3 regions of the Streptococcus sp. HMSC065C01 genome follow, and region 1 is predicted to be linked to each of the others. Evidence: predicted binding sites of a transcription regulator. Region 1 holds the regulator's gene; each other region holds the start of a gene.
The links. The regulator Rex, encoded in region 1, represses fermentation and respiration genes when NADH is low (regulators of the CRP and FNR family bind a similar motif). The targets are predictions, from matches to a motif close to TTGTGAANTANTTCACAA.
Positions count from the first base shown of each region.

Region 2: adhE (bifunctional acetaldehyde-CoA/alcohol dehydrogenase) is a predicted target of Rex. The motif match lies at 1,176-1,193, and genes of this name have one in related genera.
Region 3: HMPREF2918_RS05760 (formate/nitrite transporter family protein) is a predicted target of Rex. The motif match lies at 1,067-1,084, and genes of this name have one in related genera.

Region 1 is NZ_KV812837.1:94,439-96,628, reverse strand. It holds gene HMPREF2918_RS03070 (DUF1831 domain-containing protein) at 1-259, shown strand, start outside; gene HMPREF2918_RS03065 (DUF4649 family protein) at 261-476, shown strand; gene HMPREF2918_RS03060 (redox-sensing transcriptional repressor Rex) at 607-1,254, shown strand; gene radC (RadC family protein) at 1,457-2,140, opposite strand.
Region 2 is NZ_KV812850.1:37,956-40,145, reverse strand. It holds gene HMPREF2918_RS04260 (acyltransferase family protein) at 1-886, shown strand, start outside; gene adhE (bifunctional acetaldehyde-CoA/alcohol dehydrogenase) at 1,288-2,190, shown strand, end outside.
Region 3 is NZ_KV812857.1:49,605-51,794, forward strand. It holds gene rplJ (50S ribosomal protein L10) at 1-13, opposite strand, end outside; ribosomal protein L10 leader region at 52-186, opposite strand; gene HMPREF2918_RS05760 (formate/nitrite transporter family protein) at 248-1,045, opposite strand; gene HMPREF2918_RS05765 (glucosaminidase domain-containing protein) at 1,212-1,916, opposite strand; gene yihA (ribosome biogenesis GTP-binding protein YihA/YsxC) at 2,066-2,190, opposite strand, start outside.

The DNA of each region.
Region 1 (2,190 bases):
TACATTCGCTGTTACAAAAGTTGGAAATTACGAGTTAAATCGTTTGCTCGAAGTCGTTCCAAATAGCGGCGAAGGCTTCCTACTTAAAATCATTTTCAATAAAGATTTGACAGGTTTTAAGATCAATATTACTGACAAGTCTGGACTTCGCCTGGTTAATATCTTTAAAAATCCAGAGAATGATATCATCCAACAAAAATTCTATTTCCTAATGGATAGTCTTGTCGAAAGAGAAATTTTCAACAAAACAGAGGTCTAATATGGTAACCTTAACTTATATCGATGCTTACCAAGTAGAACGAACGACTACTTATCCTGACCTTGCAGCCTGTATCCTAGCTTTTTCAGGCTGTGTAACCCTGCCTGACTCTTACTCAATCGTATCCATTGAATACAAGGGGGAAAAGCTCCCCTATACAGGACGGGTCGATGGGCTCTATGCTTATCTGAAAAAGGTAGAACAAGCTGAAAACTAAGCTGATGCTGATGGAACTCTCCCATCGCCATCAGCTTTTTCTTTAGACGAAAATATTTTTGAAAAACGATTCTAGATAGTTGATTTTTTCACAATCTTCCTATACAATAAGAGGGAAAGGTTGTGATATTGTGAAACATGATAAAAATACTCCAATTCCACGCGCAACAGCAAAACGCTTATCGCTCTACTACCGCATTTTTAAACGCTTTAACTCTGAAAAAATAGAGCGCGCCAATTCAAAGCAAATTGCTGATGCAATTGGGATTGACTCTGCTACCGTTCGCCGAGATTTTTCTTATTTTGGTGAATTAGGAAGACGGGGATTTGGTTATGACGTAAAAAAACTGATGAACTTCTTTGCCGATCTCTTAAATGATAATGCCATTACCAATGTCGCTATTGTGGGGATCGGAAATATGGGAAGTGCGCTTCTCAACTATCGCTTCCATGAACGCAATAAGATGAAAATTGTCATGGCATTTGATCTAGATGATCATGAACTGATTAATACCAAAAGTAAGGATGGGATCCCCATTTATGGGATTTCTACGATCAAAGAGAATCTCAAAAAAGAAGGCATTCAAACAGCAATTTTAACTGTCCCAAGTATTAAAGCGCAGGAAGTGGCTAGTCTTTTAGTAGATGCCGGTGTCAAAGGAATTCTAAGCTTTTCTCCGGTCCATCTGACAGTTCCTAAAGACGTCGTCGTCCAATATGTCGATCTCACCAGTGAATTGCAAACACTCCTTTATTTCATGCGAAAAAACGAAGAATAAAGATTTATACATTAACAAGAAAAGAGGCTGGGACAAAAGTCCTAGCCTCTCAATTATTTTTGGATTGTCGAGCAAGACGCAGTGGTTGAGTGGGCTCTACTACGCTGATTTCATCAGCTTTTACAGCCCTACTCAACTGTGCGGAGGTGGGACGACGAAATCGAATTCTAACGAATTACTGATTTCTGTCCCACTCTCTTTTTTATACCAAATAATCTGTCTCTTCACGGTAACTATAATAGTTTTCTTCAGATACAATCAAGTGATCTAATAGGGTTAAACCCATCACTTCACAGGCCTCTAAGACTCGATGTGTTACTTCATCATCATTTTTACTTGGAAATACGGCACCAGATGGATGATTGTGAGCCAAGATGATAGAGGTTGCCATGTGCTTTAGTGCATAATGCAGGATTTCACGTGGCTCCGCAATACTTCGATTCACGGTTCCAATAAAAATGGTCTGTTGATGAATAATTTCATTCTGCGTATTCAAATAGAGGGCAACCAGGTGTTCCTGTTTCTTATGGCCGATTTCCTGTTGAATTTTATGTGCCAATTTCTGACTGCTCATGATCTGTTCGGAACTCATCAATTCGTCTTTATGAATCCTTCGTCCAAACTCAATCACAGCCTGAAGTTCGATGGCCTTCACCCGGCCAATGCCAGAGATTTCCTGTAGCTCCTCTAGGGTTAATTGACTTAACTCCTTTAAACTATTAACTGAGCTCAAAAGACCTTGTGCAATCTCATAAACACTTTTTTTCTTATTGCCTGTCCGTAAGAGAATGGATAACAATTCTTGATGACTCAGCTTATCCACTCCTTCAGAAACCAAACGTTCTCTAGGAAGCAAAGATGGTTCAATAAATGATATGTCGTACATAATTTCCTCCTCACTTATTAATTCGCAATAAATGGAGAAAACGACAACCT
Region 2 (2,190 bases), on a different contig from region 1:
TGTCTATCTTTTCCACTGGCCTTTCTTTATCATCTTCTCTCAACATTTGGGAAATATGATGGCAGCCCTTGTGACGACGATCGTTTCCTTGATTCTAACGGCTCTGTCCTTCTATATTTTGGAGCCAACCATTGCAGGCAAGGAGCCTCGTGTCTTTGGTATGAAGATGGATCTTAGCTTTTTGACCAAGCCGATCTTTTACCTCATGATTCCATTAGCTCTCTTGATGATCGGGATCTCTGCCTTTGCACCAACAGTCGGAGCTTTTGATGAGAGTTTGGTAGTGAGTGGTCTCAATCAAGCAGACAGCAAAATGCAGGTCACACGGACGCAGGTGGACAATGCGACGGCAACAGACTATAACGTCTCAAATGGTGTGACCATGATCGGTGATTCGGTTAACTTGAGAGCACAAGACTACCTAACCAAAGCGATCCCTGGCATCCAGATCGATGCAGTGGTAAGCCGTCAGTTGGAAAATGGAATGAAGGTCTTTGAGACTGATATTTCTAATAAGGTCTTATTGAAAAATGTCGTCATTGCCCTAGGAACTAATACTGTTAGCAATTACAAAGAGTTGCTGGATCAGTATGTTGAAAAACTTCCAAAAGGTCGTCGCTTGATTCTTGTGACACCATATGATGGTCGTTATGCCAACGACGAGTCTAGCGAATCGGTCCAAACTCGTCTCTATGAGTTGGAATTAGCCAAGAAGTATGATTTTATTACCATTGCAGATTGGTACCAAGTAGCTGTTGAAAATCCAAACATTTGGGTGGGAACAGACTCTGTTCACTTCAATATGGAAACCAATGGTGGCGAACTCTATGCCCAAACCGTCAAGGAAGCCCTTGATAAAGCGGAAAAAGGTCCAGTTAAGAAATAGAAAGACTTTTTTGAAATTGCAATAAAACAAATGCTAACAAAAGAGAACAAAAGCAACTTTTTACTTGTAAAGAGCTGCTTTTTTTAGTAAGATTAAGAAAACGCTTACAAAAACAGATTGAAAATTTTACTTTGTGAAGAAAAAATTTTTTTAATATTTTTTTCACAATATAATCAGAAAAGTCCTGCAATTGCGTTTAATTTGATAAAAATTTCACAAACTACAAAAAATTCTTTGTGAAAGTTGCCTGGAAGTGTTTACAAAAATCTTAAAATAGAGTACAATAATATTGTGAAATAATTAACAAATCGAAATTTCTTACACTATTCTTGAAAGTTTCTGAAAACAAGAAAAAGTTCCGGAAAAGGATAAGGGTTTCAAACATTGGAGGAAAGCATCAAATGGCTGATAAAAAAACTCTCTCACCTGAAGAAAAGAAACTCGCTGCTGAAAAACACGTAGACGAGTTGGTGCAAAAAGCACTCGTAGCGCTTGAAGAAATGCGCAAATTGGATCAGGAGCAAGTAGACTACATTGTGGCGAAAGCATCTGTAGCGGCTCTTGACGCACACGGTGAGCTTGCTCTTCATGCATATGAAGAAACTGGTCGTGGAGTCTTTGAAGACAAGGCGACTAAGAACTTGTTCGCTTGTGAGCACGTTGTAAACAACATGCGTCACACCAAGACAGTTGGTGTCATTCAAGAAGATGATGTCACTGGTTTGACCCTTATTGCTGAGCCAGTCGGAGTCGTTTGCGGGATCACTCCTACAACAAACCCAACTTCAACAGCCATCTTTAAAGCATTGATCTCCTTGAAGACACGGAACCCTATCGTCTTTGCCTTCCACCCATCCGCTCAAGAATCATCTGCGCATGCGGCACAAATCGTCCGCGATGCAGCGATTAAAGCAGGAGCTCCTGAAAACTGTGTGCAATGGATCACGCAACCATCTATGGAAGCAACCAGTGCTCTTATGAACCACGAAGGGATTGCGACTATCCTTGCGACCGGTGGGAATGCCATGGTGAAAGCGGCATACTCATGTGGGAAGCCAGCTCTTGGGGTAGGTGCAGGTAACGTTCCTGCTTATGTTGAAAAATCAGCTAACATCCGCCAAGCTGCACACGATATCGTCATGTCAAAATCATTTGACAACGGAATGGTCTGTGCGTCTGAACAAGCGGTCATCATCGATAAAGAAATCTACGATGAGTTTGTTGAAGAATTCAAATCTTACCACACTTACTTTGTTAACAAAAAAGAAAAAGCCCTTCTTGAAGAGTTCTGCTTCGGCGTAAAA
Region 3 (2,190 bases), on a different contig from region 1:
TTGCTTCACTCATTAGTGTGTTCACCTCCGTAATTATTTTGCTTGGGGAATTTTTCCAAAAGAAAAACGCGCCCAAACCTAGACACGAAAGTACAATACGCTTCTTTTAATTGATACGTTTTGTCCTCGGTAGGATCTTTATGAGTCGAGCTCCCCTACTGTCTTAGGCAGTTTTTTCAAACCGTAGATTAGTTTATCATATATAAAAAAAGAATGCAAGTACTTTTGCAAACTTTTTTTATATTTTTTAATCGTTATAAAGACTCTTGATATTATTCAACCAAGCATAGGCTAGTCCCATTAGAACTCCTCCTCCTACCCAGTTGGCAAAGAAGGTCACGCTATAATGACGTAAAATATTTAAAAACTCAAAATGTGGTAATTGGCTAGAAACTGGATTTAAGCTTAATAATGAGAAAGAAGCAAAGTTTGCAGCCAAGTGTTCATTGGTCATAAAGACAAACATATAGATAGCAGAGAGTGCTAAGAGCACCTTCGCTGTTTCATCTTTGAAATATAGATAAGAAAGAATAGCAATATTTACAAAGATATTGGCAATAACTCCTTCAAAGAAAACCACTTGATTGCTTCGTTGGAGTTTATTTTCTGCTACCGTGGCTAGGAAACCTTTTGGATCGACATGAGCAAAGGCTGTTGTCTGATTGAAAAGAAAAGCCACGATTAAAGCACCAATTAAATTAAAGAAGGTACAATAAAGAAGAATTTCCAGTGCTTTCTTCCAATTAATTTTCTTTAGATAGGTCCCCGCCGTCAAATACATCATATTTGAGGTGGTTAATTCCGCATTTAAGAATAAGAGGTATACCAAACCCCAGGCAAAGATGAATGGAAATAGAAAACGACCAGATCCAGGTACAAAGGTATTTAATAAGTCAGCTGCAACTGATCCGACCGCCGTACTTAAAGTAAGAAATCCTCCAGCAAAAATAGAACGGACTGCATAGCGCGTTTTAGATTTCTGATAGAGATCCTCTTTCTTATTACACGCCGCTCCAACTTTTTGAATAAAATTAGATTCAGACATACTATTCTCCTTATATAATGTTTGTGAACAAAATCATTATATCATAGAGAGAAAAGTTTGAAAAGGTTTTCAGGAAGAATTCTTAACTTTTCATCATATACGTTTTATATCGAATATCGCTGTGTGCTAAAAACAAATAAAAAACAGGCATCTGCCTGTTTTAGTTTTAATAATTCAAACGGTTCGCCCAAGCGATATCCAAATTCAAGATTTCTTGTGAAGTGAACTGTTGACGATATGGATTGTATACCGAACCTGTAATACCACCTTGAACATTTGGTGAATCGTATTGAGTCAAATTATAAGTTTCAATGATGTTATTAAGTTTTGCATAGTAGCTTGTGTCTGTCGCATAAACACCTGTCAAAGCTGCTGTTGCATCTTGATAACTAGAGGTGTTGCTCTTCCATGCACCTGCAAAATGTCCTTGTTTCAAAACAGCTACATAGTCTTGCAATGATTCATAGTAAGATGGGTAAGAACGAAAAGCATCATTAATCGTATAGGCATTTCCAGCACCGTCATCTTCCCAAGTTTGCATTACTGCAGATTGACCAGCATAACTTCCTTTAATACCGAAAAGGTTGTAATGTGGATAAGAAGACAAGCCAGACTGACCTGATCCACTTTCAAGAATAGCTTGTGCGATCATAACGGAAGCATAAAGGTCGTTCTCTTGACCGAGCTGACGAGCTGACTCACCAATTTGTGAGATGAAAGCTTCAGTAGGGTCTGAATAAGCTTGGTAAGTTCCGTCATTAGCGCCAACTGATGTGACGTGCTCGCTCATAGCAGCAGCAAATGTCCCCACTGCCAATACAGAAACGAACAAACCAAATAATTTCGTTTTATTCCGTATTTTCTTCTTCATAATACAATTTATCTCCAATTAATTTTTTATCATCTTTTATCTTTATAGAGATTATACCATATAAATAGAAGAAAACAAAGGCACTTATATTACACTTGTATTACAATTGCGAGATAAATCCAAAACAAAAATGACATTTTCATGTCATTTCAATTTATTTCGTAAAACGCATTTTCTAAAATAGCATCCCATGACTTCTCTAGTCCTTCCCTGGTTACAGAAGAAAAGACAATAAAGGTGTCAGCAGGATCGAAATCTAGTTTTTTCTTGATGA